One region of the Micromonospora globosa genome, then DNA from elsewhere that is predicted to be linked to it. Evidence: riboswitches for the same ligand, from Rfam matches in the RefSeq annotation. Region 1 holds a riboswitch; the other holds the start of a gene.
What was found. Region 1 has a riboswitch for thiamine pyrophosphate ahead of thiE (thiamine phosphate synthase). Riboswitches for the same ligand answer to the same signal wherever they lie in the genome.
Positions count from the first base shown of each region.

Region 2: linked by a shared signal. The riboswitch ahead of IF06_RS0128360 (ECF transporter S component) and the one ahead of thiE (thiamine phosphate synthase) in region 1 are both predicted to bind thiamine pyrophosphate.

Region 1 covers NZ_JNZR01000003.1:179,937-188,566, forward strand. The annotation lists gene IF06_RS0105310 (aldo/keto reductase) at 1-494, shown strand, start outside; gene IF06_RS0105315 (DUF559 domain-containing protein) at 935-1,846, opposite strand; TPP riboswitch at 1,964-2,075, shown strand; gene thiE (thiamine phosphate synthase) at 2,070-2,696, shown strand; gene thiO (glycine oxidase ThiO) at 2,690-3,820, shown strand; gene thiS (sulfur carrier protein ThiS) at 3,811-4,011, shown strand; gene IF06_RS0105335 (thiazole synthase) at 4,016-4,789, shown strand; gene IF06_RS0105340 (thiamine phosphate synthase) at 4,828-5,631, shown strand; gene thiD (bifunctional hydroxymethylpyrimidine kinase/phosphomethylpyrimidine kinase) at 5,628-6,416, shown strand; gene thiC (phosphomethylpyrimidine synthase ThiC) at 6,434-8,026, shown strand; gene IF06_RS0105355 (hypothetical protein) at 8,071-8,630, opposite strand, start outside.
Region 2 covers NZ_JNZR01000039.1:52,485-61,114, forward strand. The annotation lists gene IF06_RS0128325 (hypothetical protein) at 1-103, shown strand, start outside; gene IF06_RS0128330 (hypothetical protein) at 225-449, shown strand; gene gndA (NADP-dependent phosphogluconate dehydrogenase) at 477-1,919, opposite strand; gene IF06_RS0128340 (hypothetical protein) at 2,285-2,581, shown strand; gene IF06_RS0128345 (energy-coupling factor transporter transmembrane component T family protein) at 2,801-3,601, opposite strand; gene IF06_RS0128350 (ABC transporter ATP-binding protein) at 3,598-5,031, opposite strand; gene IF06_RS0128360 (ECF transporter S component) at 5,128-5,718, opposite strand; TPP riboswitch at 5,794-5,900, opposite strand; gene IF06_RS0128365 (alpha/beta fold hydrolase) at 5,977-6,813, shown strand; gene IF06_RS0128370 (sugar isomerase domain-containing protein) at 6,810-7,559, shown strand; gene IF06_RS0128375 (DUF6328 family protein) at 7,651-8,151, shown strand; gene IF06_RS0128380 (acyl-CoA dehydrogenase family protein) at 8,260-8,630, shown strand, end outside.

The sequences.
Region 1 (8,630 bases):
TCGGCAACTCCAACTTCGCCGGGTGGCAGATCGCCGACGCCGACTGGACCGCGTCGTCGCAGGGGCGTACCCGGTTCATCTCCGCGCAGAACCACTACTCGCTGGTGGAGCGCGGGGTGGAGGACGAGGTGATCCCCGCCTGCGAGCGGTTCGGCCTCGGCATGCTGCCGTTCTTCCCGCTCGCCAACGGGCTGCTCACCGGCAAGTACAAGCGCGGCGAGGCGCCCCCGGCGGGCAGCCGCCTGGCCGGTGGCGGCCGGTACGCCGAGCGGCTGGCCGCCGCGCGCTGGGACGTCATCGAGGCGATCGAGGCGTACGCGGCCGAGCGCGGCATCAGCATGCTCCAGGTGGCGATCGGCGGCCTGGCGGCCCGTCCCGCCGTGACGTCGGTGATCGCCGGCGCCACCACTCCCGACCAGGTGAAGGCCAATGCCGAAGCCGGGACGTGGCAGCCGTCCGACGAGGACCTGACCGCCTTGGACGCCATCCTCTGACCGTCCCTGCCAGTACATACGCGCCCGCTCGCGCGTCGGGGGTGCGCTCGCTCGTCGGCGTGCGAGCGTCGGGGCTTGCCCCGCGCGGCGTGCGCCCACCGTGGCCCGCCCGCCCGCCCGCGCGCGGAGGCACCCGTGGCGTTCCACTCAGGGGCAGCGCTCACGATGAGTGGAACGGTATGGGTGTCAAGAGGGCCCACAGACACCCACGGCGTTCCACTCGTCGCCAGATTCAGTCGCGAGTGGAACGCCATAAGTGTCTGTGGGCGGCCTCCTGACGCCCGTGGTGTCTTGGGCGTCCCGGCCCGGCCCGGCCAGGTGGCGGGTGGCGGCCGGGGGCGCGGCGGGGCGAGACTCGGGGCTGTGGGGCTGTGGGGCTGCGGCTGTGGGGCTGCGGGCTGTGGGCTGCGAGCCGGGGTGCGGGGGGCTGCGGGTGCGGATCAGTGGTTTGCCGCGGCGGCGCGACGTTCTGCCAGGGCCTGGCGCACCAGGGCGACAGTGGCGTCGGGCCGGCGTAGCACGTCGTCGACGGTGAACCGGAGCACGACCCACCCGGCCGCGCGGAGCGCGTTCAGGCGCGCCACGTCCCGCCGGAAGTGAGCCCGTTCCCGGTGGTGGTCGCCGTCGTACTCGACCGCGAGGCGGAGAGCCGGCCAGGCCAGGTCCACCCGGGCCACGAAGCGTCCGCCGGTGCGCACCTCGTGCTGGGCGGTCAGCGGGCCGAGACCGGCGTCGAGGAGGAGCAGCCGCAGCCGCGTCTCCATCGGGGACTCGCTCAACGGCTCGGCCATCGCCAGTACCTCGCGCAGCAGCGGAGCGCCCGGCCAACCCGGCCGGTCGGCGGCGTAGGCCCGCAGGACGGGCAGCTTCACGACCCGGCGACGCAGCAGCGCGTCGACGGCGACCAGCGCCTCGGCGAGTGAGCCCTGCCGGCCCAGGTCGAACGCGGTACGCAGCGGGGTCGTGACCGGCAGCCCCGCGAACCGGGTGCGGTCCGACTCGGGCAGGGGCGACCGGGTCACCAGCAGCCGTGGATGAGGACGCATGCGGGCCGGGCTCGGCAGCAGCACGGTGACCGGCGCGTCGCGGCTGAGCACGTCCGTGCCGAACAGCCAGGCGGCGCTGCGTCCCGCCAGTGCGGCACCCGGCGGCAGGCGCAACGCCACCGCCTCGCACCACATCCGGTGGTCGTCGGCGCGGTGTCCGTCCCGGTGCACGTACACGTCCGGCAGCAGGCGGATCCAGGTCGGCCCGCGCAGCATCGTCCAGGTGAGCAGTCCTTCGGAGACGGCACGGCTGCCCCGGAACGGCAGGATCGCCAGGCGGCGCGGGACACGGGCGGGAACGGACATCCGGCAGCGTGTCGTGACGAGACGATCACCTGTTGCCCCGGTACGGCATGTGAACGGTTCCTGGGAAAAACCTCACCCGGGGTTCCGTACGGGCGGGAGGCGTCGTACGGTAGGCCGCAAGTGACCCACGGGAGCCCGGTGCGGACCGGGCTGAGAGGGGGGCTGGGAGCCCCCGACCGTCGAACCTGATCCGGGTAATGCCGGCGCAGGGAGGAGCGTTGCCGTGCTGTCCCTGGGACGACTGCATCTCATCACCGACACCCGGCCGGGGCGTGACCCGCTCGCCGTGCTGCGTGCCGCCCTGCCCGTGGCGGGCGCCGAACTCGTCGTGCAGGTGCGCGTGGAGGACGACGCCACCGACCGGGAGGCGTACGAGCTGGCGTGCCGGGTGACCGAGGCGTGCCGGCCGTACGGGGCACAGTGCCTGGTCAACGACCGGCTGCACGTGGCGCTCGCGGTGGACGCCGCCGGGGGCCACGTCGGCGCGGACGATCTGCCGGTCGCAGCCGCGCGCTGCGTGCTCGGCCCGGACGCGGTGCTCGGCGCGACCGCCCGGGAGCCGGTGAGCGCCCGTACGGCCGTGGATGCGGGCGCGAGCTACCTGGGCGTGGGCCCGTGCCACGTCACCACCACCAAGTCCGGCCTGCCGGACCCGATCGGCCCCGAGGGGATACGCGCGGTCGCCGAGGCGGTCAGCGTCCCGGTGATCGCGATCGGTGGGGTGACGGCCGCGAGCGTGCCGGCGCTGCGGGCCGCCGGGGCGTACGGGGTGGCGGTGGTCGGCGCGCTCAGCCTGGCTGCCGATCCGGCGCACGCCACCGCCGAGCTGCTGCGGGCGCTGACGTGTTAAGAGGGGGCCCTTCCTCTACCGGAGGCGTTAACAGGGGGCCCTTCCTTACCGACGTGGCGGTGGTGGGCGCCGGGCCGGTGGGACTCGCGATCGCGTGGCGGTGCGCGCAGCGCGGACTGCGCGTGGTGGTGCACGACGACCGGCCCGGGTCGGGCGCCTCGTCGGTGGCCGCCGGGATGCTGTCGCCGGTCGCGGAGGCGTACTTCGGTGAGCACGAACTCACAGCGCTTCTCGTCGGGTCCGCCGCCCGCTGGCCCGGTTTCGCGGCCGAACTGGCCGGGGCGAGCGGCGTCGACCTCGGGTACCGCACCGAGGGCACGCTCGTCGTCGGGCTCACCGCCGACGACCTGGCCGAGGCGGGGCGGCTGTGGTCGTACCAACGGGGTCTGGGACTGCCGATCACGCCGCTGCGGCCCTCGGAGCTGCGCGACCGCGAGCCGGCGCTGGCACCGCGCGTGCGCGGCGGCGCGGTGGCCCCCGGCGACCACCAAGTGGATCCGCGACGGCTGGTCGCCGCGTTGCGCACTGCTGCGGAACGCGTCGGCGTGGAGCTGCGCCCGGCCCGCGTCGGCGCGCTGTCCGAGGTGGACGCCCGGGTCACTGTGGTCGCGGCCGGCTGCGGCGCGGCGAGCCTGACCGGCCTGCCGGTCCGGCCGGTCAAGGGCCAGGTGCTGCGGCTGCGCGCGCCGGGTGGCGGTCCGCCGGGCTTCCGGCACGTGATCCGGGGGTACGCGGACAGCGAGCCGGTCTACCTGGTGCCCCGGGACAGCGGTGAGGTCGTGGTCGGGGCGACTGTGGAGGAGCGCGCGGACACCGAGGTCACCGCCGGTGGCGTGCTGACACTGCTGCGCGCCGCCGCCGAGCTGGTGCCGGAACTCGTCGAGTACGAGCTGGTGGAGGCCGTTGCCGGGCTGCGCCCCGGTACGCCCGACAACGCGCCGATCATCGGGCCGCTCCCCGGGCAGTCGGGCGTGCTCGCGGCGACCGGGCACCACAGGCACGGCATCGTGCTCACCCCGGTCACCGCCGACATGGTCACCGAGCTGATCGTCACCGGCGAGCCGGATCCCGCGCTCGCCCCCTTCACCCCGGACCGCTTCGGGAAGGAGCGCACGTGGAACTGATCGTCAACGGCACCGGCCGGACGCTGCCCGAGGGCGTCACCGTCGCCGAGGTGGTCCGCACCGTCACCGACCGGGAGCGCGGGCTCGCCGTAGCGGTCAACGGCGAGGTGGTGCCACGCGGCGGCTGGTCGGCGAGCGTGCTGCGCGACGGCGACCGGGTCGAGGTACTCAGCGCCACCCAGGGCGGGTGAACGGATGTCCGCACTGGAGATCGGCGGGGTCGCGTTCGGCTCGCGGCTCATCCTCGGCACCGGCGGCGCGGCCAACCTGCACGTGCTGGAGCAGGCGATCCGCGCCTCCGGCACCGAGCTGGTGACGTTGGCGCTGCGCCGGGTGGACACCACGCCCGGCGGCTCGGGCGGCCTGCTCGACCTGGTGGAGCGGTGCGGCGTACGGCTGCTGCCGAACACGGCCGGCTGCCGCACCGCCGTGGAGGCGGTGAAGACGGCGCACCTGGCCCGGGAGGCGTTCGACACGGACTGGGTGAAGCTGGAGGTGATCGGCGACGAGCGCACGCTCCTGCCCGACGGGGTGGAGCTGCTGCGCGCCGCCGAGGAACTGGTGGCCGACGGGTTCACAGTGCTGCCGTACACCTCGGACGATCCCGTGCTGGCCCGGCGGCTGGCCGACGTGGGCTGCGCGGCGGTGATGCCGGCCGGGTCGCCGATCGGCTCCGGGCTGGGCATCGGCAACCCGCACCACATCCGGCTGATCCGGGCGGCTGTGGACGTGCCGGTGGTGCTGGACGCGGGCATCGGCACCGCCTCCGACGCGGCCCTGGCGATGGAGCTGGGCTGCGACGCGGTGCTGCTGGCCAGTGCCGTGACCCGGGCCGCCGACCCGGTGGCGATGGCCACGGCCATGCGGTACGCGGTCGAGGCCGGGCACCTGGCGTACGGCGCGGGCCGCATCACCCGTCGCTTCCACGCCTTGCCGTCCACCCCCGACGAGGGACGGCCGGACCTGTGACCGCTCTACGCGTTGCGGATCCTGGTACGGAGGCGCCCGTGGAGGGGCGGCCGCGTACCAAGATCTACACCGGCCCGACCGGGGTCGTGCTGCTCACCGATCGGCGGGTCGCCAAGAGGGCGCTCGTCGACGTGGTCGCGGGGGCCGTCGGCGGGGGAGTGCGCTGGGTGGTGCTGCGGGAGAAGGACCTGCCCCGCGCCGAACGCCTCGCGCTCGCCGTCGAGCTGCGCGCGATCCTCGCCGAGGCGGGCGGCACGCTCGTCGTGGCCGGACCCGATCCGCTCGACGGGGACGCGGTGCACCTGCCCGCCGCCGGCCCGTACCCGCCGCCCGCAGTCGGATTGGTCGGCCGGTCCTGTCACGACACCGCCGAGCTGGCCCGGCTCACCACCGAGCACTACGCCACGCTGTCCCCGGTCTACGAGACAAGAACAAAGCCCGGCTACGGCCCACCCCTGCAACCCGACGGACTGCGCGAGCTGATCGCGGTGACCAAGGTGCCCGTGCTGGCACTAGGCGGCATCGAAACGGCAGCTCAGGTCAGTGCATGCGTGGAGGCGGGCGCCACCGGAGTAGCAGTCCTGGGCACCATCATGCGCGCCGACGACCCCACCGAAACCGCCACCACGCTGGGCAGAGCCTTCCAGGAGGCGGCCACCCGTGTGGCGCGCACCCACCCCGCGCGATCCGACCACGGCCCGCACGCGACAGGGCTGCGGCCGACCGTGCCCACGGAGGGATCAAGCCTGACCGCCCGGAGTGGGCACGGTCGGCCGCAGCCCCGACCGCAACCACTGTCGGCCGCAGCCGTCACAGCAACCGCCGGAGAAGAGAACCAGTGACGCCGAAAACAGTTCTCAGCATCGCCGGCTCCGACTCCGGAGCGGGAGCGGGCATCCAGGCCGACCTCAAGACGTTCGCCGCGCTCGGGGCGTACGGCACCACAGTGCTCACCGCCGTCACCGCGCAGAGCACCCGGGGCGTGGACGCCGTCCTGCCCCTGCCGCCGCAGACAGTGCGCGACCAGATGGACAGCGTCCTCGGCGACTTCGACGTGCGCGCCGTGAAGACCGGCATGCTCGGCACCCCCGCGGTCGCCGACGCGGTGGCCGAGGCGGCCCGGGCCGGGCGGCTGCCGCACCTGGTCGTCGACCCGGTACTGGTCGCCACGAGCGGGCACCGGCTCGGCGTGGTGGAGGCGGTCGAGCGGCTCCTGCCGTACGCGGAGGTGGCGACACCGAACTGCGCGGAGGCCGCGGCCCTCACCGGAGGCCCGGTGGGCACCGTCGAGGAGATGGTCGCGGCGGCCGAGGCGCTGGCGGCGCGCGGACCGGCGTTCGTGGTGGTGACCGGCGGCGACGTGGACGCCGACGGCGAGTCGGTGGACGTGCTCGCCGGCGGCGGGACGACCCGCCTGCTGCGCGCGCCCCGGGTGGACACCCGGCACAACCACGGCACCGGCTGTTCGTTCTCGGCCGCCGTCGCGGTCCGGCTCGCCGCGGGCGACGCGGTGCCGGTCGCGGTGGCGGCCGCCAAGGAGTACGTCACCCGCGCGCTGACCGGCGCGCGGACCTGGGAGCTGGGCGCGGGACGCGGCCCGCTGGACCACTTCGGCTGGTCCGCATGAGCGACAGGGAGGCTGTCATGCAGGCACGTCGCAAGGTGTACGTGGAAGGGTCACGCCCGGACGTCCGGGTGCCGTTCACCGAGGTGACGCTGGCCGGAGACAACCCTCCGGTACGGCTCTACGACACCTCCGGTCCCGGCTCCGACCCGGAGGTGGGGCTGCCCGCGCTGCGCGGAACGTGGATCGCCGAGCGCGGCGACGTGGCCCCGGTACGCGGCGCCGGCACGCCGCTGGCGGGTGTGGAGGGGAAGCGGCCGACGCAGTTCGCGTACGCCCGGGCCGGGATCGTCACTCCGGAGATGGAGTTCGTGGCGGTCCGGGAGTCGGTGGCGCCGGAGTTCGTCCGGGACGAGATCGCGGCCGGGCGGGCCGTGCTGCCGCTCAACGTCAACCACCCCGAGTGCGAGCCGGCCATCATCGGCAAGGCGTTCCTGGTGAAGGTCAACGCCAACATCGGCACCTCGGCTGTCACCTCGTCGGTGGCCGAGGAGGTGGAGAAGCTGACCTGGGCCACCCGGTGGGGCGCGGACACCGTGATGGACCTGTCCACCGGCAAGCGCATCCACGAGACCCGCGAGGCGATCGTGCGGAACGCGCCGGTGCCGATCGGCACGGTGCCGATCTACCAGGCGCTGGAGAAGGTCGGCGGCGACCCGGTGAAGCTGAGCTGGGAGGTGTTCCGCGAGACCGTCATCGAGCAGGCGGAGCAGGGCGTCGACTACATGACGGTGCACGCCGGGGTACTGCTGCCGTACGTGCCGCTGGCGGTGGACCGGGTCACCGGGATCGTGTCGCGGGGTGGCTCGATCATGGCGGCCTGGTGCCTGGCGCACCACGAGGAGAACTTCCTCTACACGAACTTCCGGGAGCTGTGTTCGCTGCTCGCGAAGTACGACGTGACGTTCTCCCTCGGTGACGGCCTGCGCCCCGGTTCCATCGCGGACGCCAACGACGAGGCGCAGTTCGCCGAGCTGCGCACGCTCGGTGAGCTGACGAAGGTCGCCTGGGAGTACGACGTCCAGGTGATGATCGAAGGCCCCGGGCACGTGCCGATGCACAAGATCAAGGAGAACGTGGACCTCCAGCAGGAGTGGTGCCACGAGGCGCCGTTCTACACGCTCGGCCCGCTGACCACCGACGTCGCGCCCGCGTACGACCACATCACCTCCGCGATCGGCGCGGCGATGATCGGCATGTTCGGCACCGCGATGCTCTGCTACGTCACCCCGAAGGAGCACCTCGGGCTGCCCGACCGCGACGACGTGAAGGCGGGCGTGATCGCGTACAAGATCGCCGCGCACGCGGCCGACCTGGCCAAGGGGCACCCCGGCGCGCAGGCGTGGGACGACGCGCTGTCCAAGGCCCGGTTCGAGTTCCGCTGGGAGGACCAGTTCAACCTGGCGCTGGACCCGGAGACCGCGCGGGCGTACCACGACGCGACGCTGCCCGCCGAGCCCGCCAAGACCGCGCACTTCTGCTCGATGTGCGGGCCGAAGTTCTGCTCCATGAAGATCACCCAGGAGTTGAAGGACTACGCGGCGCGGGGCATGCGCGGCAAGTCGGAGGAGTTCGTCGCCTCCGGGTCACGGGTCTACCTGCCGCTGGCGTGAGCGAGGCCCGGGGCGGGTCGCTTCCGGCCCGCCCCGGGCCGCGTTCACTCGCGGTGGTGCCGCCCGGTACGCAGCGAGCGGGCGTCGTCGGCGTTGTCGTCCGAGGCGAGACCGGCGACCCAGTCCACGTACTCGTCGTCGGCCTCGGCACCCGGCTCGGCCGTCCGGTCGGCCGGCTCCGGGTCGCCCTTGGCCCGGTTGCGCCGGAACAGGCCGCGCCGGGTCTTCGGCTTCCCGCCGGACGCGTCGGCGTCGTCCGGTCCGGCGTGCCGCCCGCGCCGGGAGTCCGCCTCCGTCTCCGCGGCGGCGGCCTCGGGCAGCGCGGCACCCGCCTCGCCCGGTGCGGCGGTCGCCGCCTCGGGCCGGGCGACAGGTCTCCCCGCCTCCGGCCGGGCGAGCGGCCCCGCCGGGCGGGCGTTCGTGGCGAGCGCGTCCCATCCGGTGCTCGCGCCCGGCTCGGGCAGGCCACGGTGGCGGGGGCGCGGCGCCGGCTCGGCCGGGGCGGACGCCTCCGCGTCGTCCCGGGCCGGTGCGTCCGGTTCGGTGGTGGCGCGGTGCGGGCGGGCCGCCGGGGTGATCGGCCAGGCCGGGCGTACCTCGCCGG
Region 2 (8,630 bases), on a different contig from region 1:
CACCCTGGAGGCCCGTCGTGGCCCGTCCGGGGTGAGCCGTCTGCTGACCAAGGGCGCCGACCTGATCCGGCCGCAGAAGGCCAGGCGTCGCCGGTTCTTCTGACCGCGACGTCCGGCCCGACCGTGACGCCCCGCATCCGGCTTTCCCGCCGGGCGCGGGGCGTTCCGCTCTACGATCGGCGCAGGGCGCGCCGCCGGGTGCGCGCCCGCCACGGGGGTGGAGGATGCGCGATCTCCGGTACGAGATGACTGCTGCCCTGGCCGCCGCCGACCTGGTGGAGCCGGCCCGCCGGGACGCGGTGGCCGCACTGTGCGCCGACGTCGCCCAGCGGTGGTGCGCGGACCTCGGGCACACCCCGGCGGTCCGCTCCGGTGAGATCGGCGAACTGGCGTCGGGTGAGCCGGCCGCCGGCTGGGCGCCCGACCCGGACGGTCAGCGGGCCTGGTGAACCGTCCGGCGGGGCTGTCTGCGCGGCTCACGCCTCCACTTCGGAGCGGTCGCCCGCCCAGAGGGTGTGGAACGAACCGTCCCGGTCCACCCGGTGGTAGGTGTGCGCGCCGAAGTCGTCCCGCAGGCCCTGGATCAGCGCGGCCGGCAGCCGCTGCGCCCGCAGCGCGTCGAAGTAGGCCAGCGACGACCCGAAGGCCGGGGCCGGCACGCCCGCCCGGGCCGCGTCGGCCACCACCCGTCGCCAGGCCGGTACGCCGTCGCTGACCCGCTCGGCGAACCACGGCGCGACGAGCAGCGTCGACAGGTCCGGCTCCGCGTCGTACGCCTCCCGGATCCGGTCCAGGAAACCGGCCCGGATGATGCAGCCGCCCCGCCAGATGGTGGCCGTACCGCCCAGGTCGATGTCCCAGTCGTACTCCCGGCTGCCGGCCCGGATGTGGTCGAACCCCTGCGCGTACGCGACGATCTTGCTGGCGAGCAGTGCGCGGCGCACGTCCTCGACGAACGCGTCCCGGTCGTCCACCTGCCACTTCTCACCCGCGTCGGCGAACACCCGGCGGGCTGCCTCGCGCTGGTCGGCGTGGCCGGACAGCGACCGCGCGAATGTGGCCTCGGCGATGCCGGTGATCGGGATGCCGAGGTCGAGCGCGCTCTGCACGGTCCAGCGGCCGGTGCCCTTCTGCTCGGCCTGGTCGAGCACGATGTCCACGAACGCCTGGCCGGTGGCCGCGTCGGTGTGGCCGAGCACGTCGGCGGTGATCTCGATGAGGAACGACCCCAGCTCGCCGCCGTTCCACTCCCGGAAGATCTCCGCGATCTCCGCCGGGCTCGCCGACAGACCGGCCCGCAACAGGTCGTACGCCTCGGCGATGAGCTGCATGTCGGCGTACTCGATGCCGTTGTGGACCATCTTCACGAAGTGGCCCGCGCCGTCCGGCCCGATGTGCCGGCAGCAGGGCTCACCGTCCACCTGCGCGGCGATCTTCTCGAAGATCGGCCCGAGCTTGCGGTACGACTCGGCCGACCCGCCGGGCATGATGCTCGGACCGAGCAGCGCGCCCTCCTCGCCGCCGGACACTCCGGTGCCGACGAAGTGCAGCCCGTGCGCGCGCAGCGCCTCCTCCCGGCGGCGGGTGTCGGCGAAGTGCGCGTTGCCGCAGTCGACGACGATGTCGCCCTCCTCCAGCAGCGGGACCAGTTCGTCGATCACCGCGTCGGTGGGCGCGCCGGCCTTCACCATCACGATCACCGCGCGGGGCCGCTCCAGCGAGCCGACGAAGTCCGCGAGCGACTCCGACGGCACGAACGTGCCCTCGTCGCCGTGCTCGGCGACCAGGCTCCGGGTACGTTCCGGCGACCGGTTGTGCACCGCCACGGCGAAGCCGTTGCGGGCCAGGTTCCGGGCCAGGTTGCGGCCCATCACCGCCAGACCGGTGACCCCGATCTGCGCCGTCGCCTGCTCTGCCATGCGTACCGCCACCTCTCGTTCGTGCTGCCGTTCTGCGACCGTATCGCGGTCGCCGGGGGAGCGGGCGGGGACGTCGACAGGGCGTGATCGCCGGGTGGCCGTGCGTCTCGCGCGGGCGCGTTCGCGTTCTCTCCCGGTAAATCGGGTGCGGGTTTCCGGGCGGCGGGATAGCGTTGCCGCATGCGTAAGTGACGCCCCACCTCCGAGCCCGGTCCACCGCCGCCAGTGCCGTGGACCCGTCCTGCTCCGGGCGTCCGCATTCCTTCCCGCCACCGTCGGTCGCGGTGTCTGTCGTGATCGGAACGCACCGGAGCCCCCGCTCGGCGCGTCCCGGTCGGCGCGCCCGCACGACAGGAGGCCCGCGAATGCCCGCGAAGCGCAATCCGAAGAAGTCCCGCAAGCAGTCGTCGCCGCAGGTGACCCCGCCGAAGCTCGACGCGCTCACGCTGACGCCACCCGCGGTGGTGCTCCCCACGGAGCCGGTGGCGTCCGCCGTGTCCCCGGACTCGGTGCCGCCCTCGGAGTCCCTGGAGACCCCGGTCCTGCCGGGCGCATCCGCGACGCCGCCCCGGTCCGGCCCACCGGCAGGGCGGCAGGCCCGGAACACCGGGCGTAGTCAGCGCGCCGGCCAGACCCGGTTCTACGCCTTCCGCCGCAGCTGACCGACAGCCCTTTCCCGGTCAGCCGCTCACCGGGCAGGCCCCTCATCGGGGGCCTGCCCGGGCGTCCCCCCGGAGATCTTGGACGATTCCGGCCCCTAGAAGGGCCATCCCATACCAAGATCCACTCCAGCCCTGTCGATCATGAAGTTGGCGGCGACAAAACGGGCAACCGGTGCCGTCAACTTCATGATCAACAGGGCGAGGGTGGCGGGGACGGGGTCAGCCGATCAAGGGGCGGAAGGTGCCCAGGGCGATGCTTGTGGCCAGGGCACCGCCGGCCAGCAGCGCGGCGCCCGCCACGAGCAGGGCGTCGGCGCGGGTGAAGCGCTGCGGGCGGGCCACGGTGCGCGGCGTACCCGCGTCGAAGCCCCGGGCGTCCATCGCCACGGCCAGCCGGGTACCCCGCCGGATCGCGCCCACCAGCAGCGTGAACGCGGTGGACGCGAACAGCCGCAGCTTCGCCACCGGGTTGCGGCCGGCGTCCACGCCGCGGGCCCGGCGGGCCATGCTGATCATCCGCCACTCCTGTTCCAGCAGCGGCACCATCCGGAACGCGGCGAGCGCCCCGATGGCGAACCGGGCGGGCGTCTTCGCGTTCTGGATCAACGCGTCGGCCAGGTCCGTCGGGTCGGTGGTGGCGAACACGACGATGCCGGGCAGCGCCACGGCGAGCATCCGCAGCACCAGGCCCAGCGCGGTGACGAGGACGCCCTCGGTCACCAGGACCGGGCCGGCCTCCACCAGCACCCGGCCGGAGCGGTCGGCCGCGAAGAGCACCAGCGTGATCAGGATGCCGGCGGCACCGGCGAGCAGCGGCCAGGCCCGGCGGGCCAGCACCCGGTAGCGGACCCCGAACAGCGGCAGCACCGCGAGTTCCACGGCGATGGCGATGGCCGGTGCGACCGGGTCGAGCGTCGCCACCAGGATCAGCGTGAAGACCACAGCGGCGGCCAGCTTCGCCACCGGGTTGCGCCGGGCCAGCGGGGCGCCGGGTGCGGCGACCGGTTCGAGGCCGATCACGTGGCCACCCCGTCGGGGGAGCGGTGCAGGGTGAGCGTCGTGTCGGCCAGCGCGGCGACGAAGTCCTCGTCGTGGGTCACCGCGACCACGCCGTGCCCGGCGTCGCGCAGCTCGGCGAGCAGGTCGACCAGCTCCAGCCAGGTCCGCCGGTCCTGGCCGAACGTGGGCTCGTCGCAGATCAGCAGGCGGGGCGCGGTGGCCAGGGCCGTCGCCACACTCAGCCGCCGCGCCTCCCCACCGGAGAGGGTGTACGGGTTGGCGCCGGCCAGCCGGTCCAGCCGCAACCGGTGCAGCAGCTCGTCGACGGTGGCGGTCACCGCCGACTCGGGCCGGCCGGTGCGGCGCGGGCCGAGCGCCAGCTCGTCGCGGACCGTGGCGGTGACGAACTGGTGTTCCGGATCCTGGAACACTGAACCGATCCGGCGTACCAGCGCGGGTGCCCGCCAGCGGTGCGGGGGAGTACGCGCGTCCCGCCCGGCGAGTTCCGCCGACGCGGTGACGGTGCCCGTGCCGGGCTTCAGCAGCCCGCCCAGGAGCAGCGCCAGTGTGGACTTGCCGGCGCCGTTGGGGCCGAGGACGGCGAGCGCCTCGCCGGCGCGTACCCGGAGATCGGTGGGGTCTAGCCGGGGCGGCAGGCCGAGCCGCTCCGCGGTGAGCAGCACGTCGCCGGGCGGCGTGGTGGCGTGCCGGGGTGGCGCGACGTGGCCGGGTACCCAGACCCCGGCGGCGGCCAGCGCGTCGCCGTGCGCGGCGAAGACCGCCTCGGGTGGCCCGTCGGCGCGCACCCCGCCGCCGGGTTCCAGCACGACGACGCGGTCGACCAGCGGCAGTGCCTCGGTGACCCGGTGCTCGACCAGGACCATCGTGGTGTCCGGGTCGAGCGCGTTCGCGACGGCCCGGCGGATCAGGGTGGCACCGGCCGGGTCGAGGTTGGCGGTGGGCTCGTCGAGCAGCAGCAGCCCGGGACGCAGCGCGAGCGTGCCGGCCAGCGCCAGCCGCTGCTGCTCGCCGCCGCTGAGCGCTGCGGTGGGGCGGTCCCTGTCGTACGGGAAGCCGACCCGGTGCAGCGCCTCGTCGACGCGGGGCCAGATCTCCCCGGCGGGTACACCACGGTTCTCCAGCCCGAACGCCACGTCGTCGCCGGAGCGGGCCATGACGAGCTGGGTCTCCGGGTCCTGGAAGACGATGCCGACGCGCTCGCGGGCCTTGCGCGGGTCCAGCCCGTCGATCTCGACGGTGCCCTCCTGCTCGCCGGAGTCCTCCGGCAGCAGCCCGGCCAGCGCGGCCAGCAGCGTGCTCTTACCGGCGCCGGAGGGTCCGAGCAGCAGCACCCGCTCGCCGCTCTCCACGCGCAGATCCACCCCGCGCAGAGCCCAGCGTTTCCGTCCCCCGTGCCGCCACCCGAACCCCCGCAGCACCACCCCGCTCACCGCCCGCCCACCCCCTCTTCTCCGTCGATCATGAGGTTGACGGCGATGACGGGTGCCGAAACGGCCGCCAACTTCATGATCGACACGATGGAGGCGTCAGACCAGGGCTCGGTCGCGGCCGGCGGGAAAGCGGTCCAGGACGCCGGTGTTCGCCAGCGCGCGGGTGAGGACGTGCGCGCCGAGACCGGCGACGATCGTGGCGCTGACGATCGTGATCAGCGCGTACGGGAGGCGGTAGGAGGCGAAGTCGAACGCCTTGTTCCAGTAGACGAAGTCGAAGATCGCCGCGCCGAGACCGGTCAGCGCACCGGCCAGCACCGCCACCGGCAGTCGGAACGAGCGGTACCGGAACGCGGCGAAGGCCAGCTCGGCGCCGATGCCCTGCATCAGGCCCTGGAGGATCACGATGCTCGCCCACTGGCTGCCCAGCAGGGCGGAGATGATCGCGGCCACCGTCTCGCAGTACAGCGCGGCGCCCGGCTTGCGGATGATCAGGCCGGCGAGCACCGCCGGGATCAGCCACACGCCGTAGAGCACGGCCTGGGCCGGCGGGAAGAACGCGGACGCCGCGTCGGTGGCGCTCCAGAGCAGGCCCCAGGCCCAGAAGACGACGCCGAAGGCGACGGCGATGACCGAGGCGACGACGATGTCGACGGTACGCCAGCGGTTGCTGTCGGTGTGGTTCACGGTTGACTCCCAGTTCGTCGAGGTGAACCAGGAGAAGACGCACGCCGCGCCCGGTGGTCACCGGACGGCGACGCGGCTGGAGGTCGACCGAACTCCCTGCGCTGGCATTACCCAGATCAGGTTCGAGGGTCTGCGGGCACCGGCCCGCACTCTCAGCGCTGTGCGCTCCCCTGTCGGATGTGAAGTTGTCTCGTCGCAGACGCTAGCACCGACCACGGGCCCCGGCCCAGCAGGGCGAGTGTCGGTATGGTGGCGATCATGCTGGTGGATGCGCGGGGACTGACGTTCGAGGTACGCGCCGGCGGCCCCGAGGACGGTGACCCGGTCCTGTTGCTGCACGGCTTTCCGCAGCACTCCGGTGAGTGGGACGCGGTCACACCCGCGCTGCACGCCGCCGGGCTGCGCACGTACGCGCTCGACCAGCGCGGCTACTCACCCGGCGCGCGTCCGGCGGACGTCGGGGCGTACCGGATTCCGGAGCTGGTGGCCGACGCGGCCGCGGTGCTCGACGCGCTCGGGGTGACAGGCGCCCATGTGGTCGGCCACGACTGGGGCGCCATCGTGGCGTGGGGGCTGGCGGCGGCGCACCCGGAGCGGGTGCGGACGCTGACCGCGGTGTCGGTGCCGCACCCGGCCGCGATGGGGCACGCGCTCGCCACCGACCCGCGGCAGAAGGTCAAGTCCGCGTACATCGCGTTGTTCCGCAAGCCCGGTACGGCGGAGAAGGTGCTGCTGGCGTGGAACGGCGCCACGCTGCGCAAGCTGCTGAGCGGAGTGGGTGACGCCGACGTGGTGGCCCGGTACGCCGAGCCGATGCGCGAGCCGGGCGCGTTGACGGCGGCGTTGAACTGGTACCGCGCGATGACCGGTGCGGACATGAAGGCGGTCGCCCCGGTGGGGGTGCCCACCACGTTCGTGTGGAGCGACAAGGACGTGGCGATCGGCCGGACGGCCGCGCAGGCGTGCGCCGCGCACGTCACCGGTGACTACCGGTTCGTGACGCTGTCCGGCGTCAGCCACTGGATCCCGGACGAGGCGCCCGGCCCGCTGGCCGAGGCGATCCTCGCCCGGTGCGCGGGAACGGAGGAGGCATGACGGTGAGCGCCGAGGCGTACCTGGCGGTGGTGACCGAGACGATCGGCCGGGTCGCCGCCGAGCAGCGGCAGAACGTGGCCGACGCGGCCGACCTGATCGCGGCGGCGCTGCGCGCCGACGGTGTGGTGCACGCGTTCGGCACCGGGCACTCCGAGGCGCTGGCCATGGAGATCGCCGGCCGGGCCGGCGGGCTGGTGCCCACCAACCGGATCGCGCTGCGTGACCTGGTGCTGATCGGCGGCGACCCGGCCGACGTGCTCGGCCCGAAGCTGGAGCGCGACCCGGCCGTGGCGCACCGCCTCTACGAGCTGGCGCCGATCCGGCCGCAGGACGTGTTCGTGCTGGCCTCGAACTCGGGCGTGAACGGGGCGATGGTCGAGTTCGCGTCCATCGTGAAGGAACGCGGGCACGGCCTGGTGGCGATCACGTCGGCACAGCACTCGGCGCGGATGACCTCGCGGCACCCGTCCGGCCGCAAGCTCGCCGACTTCGCCGACGTGGTGCTGGACAACGGCGCCCCGTACGGCGACGCCACGCTGCCGCTGCCGGGCGGCGGCGCGGTCGGCGCGGTCTCCTCGATCACCGCGGCGCTGCTCGCCCAGCAGATCGTCGCCGAGGTGGTGGCCCGGCTGATCGCGGCGGGGCAGCGCCCGCCGGTCTACCTGTCCGCGAACATCACCGGCGGCGACGAGCACAACGCCGAGTTGGAGGCACGGTACGCGGGCCGGATCCGCCGCGGTTCCTGAACCGGTTTCGTGATCATCCGTACGGGGCACAGGCGGTCCTGCCGGTGGGCGTTCACCCGCCGGCCGTGCCGTCTCCCGGGGAGGTCCGCGAGTGTCCAAGGAATCCGAGAAGCAGCGCTGGCAGCGCAACTTCGCCGATCTGTTGCAGGAGCTGCGGGTCGCGCAGACCGGCGTGCAGATCCTCTTCGCCTTCCTGCTGACGCTGCCGTTCAGCAACGGGTTCGGCCGGACCACGGAGTTCCAGCGCGACGTCTACATCGTGGCGCTGCTGACCGCCGCCGCGTCCGCCGCGATGATCATTTCTCCGGTCGCGTTCCACCGGGCGCTGTTCCGGCAGGGGCGTAAGCCGGAGCTGGTCCGGTTCGCCCACCGGATGGCCACCGGCGGCCTGTTCTTCATGCTGATCGCGATGGTCAGCTCGGTCCTGCTGGTCACCGACTTCGTGCTGGACCGGCCGATCGCGTTCCTGCTCAGCGCGCTCACCGGCCTCTGGTTCCTGATCTTCTGGGCCATCCTGCCGTTCAGCCGGCGCAACTGGGGTGAGGACGACATCGACGACGAGGACGACAACCCGCAGACGCTCACCGACTGACCGTCCGCCAAATCGGACGTGCACGCAGCGCTACCCCTGGGTAACACCCGGGGGTAGCGTCGTTTTCGTCGAACGCGTCGACGCAGCCGGACCGACGAGGAGGCAGCCGTGACCACGACACAGAACAGCCGGCCCGAGTCACCAGACGGCGCGGGGCCGCTGCCCGCCGAGGCGGGCCAGGTCTCCGAGAAGGAGGCCCGGCAGGTCGCCGAGGCCGCCCGCGAGTCGGCCTGGGACCGGCCCAGCTTCGGCAAGGAACTGTTCCTCGGCCGCTTCCGGCTCGACCTGATCGACCCGTGGCCCCGCCCCGATCCGGCCGAGGTGGCCCGCGCCGACGAGTTCCTCGGCTCGCTGCGCGCGTACCTGACGTCCGAGGTGGACGGCGAGGCGATCGAGCGGGACGCGCGCATCCCCGACGAGGTGTTCCACGGCCTGGCCGGGCTCGGCACGTTCGGCATGAAGATCGACCGTAAGTACGG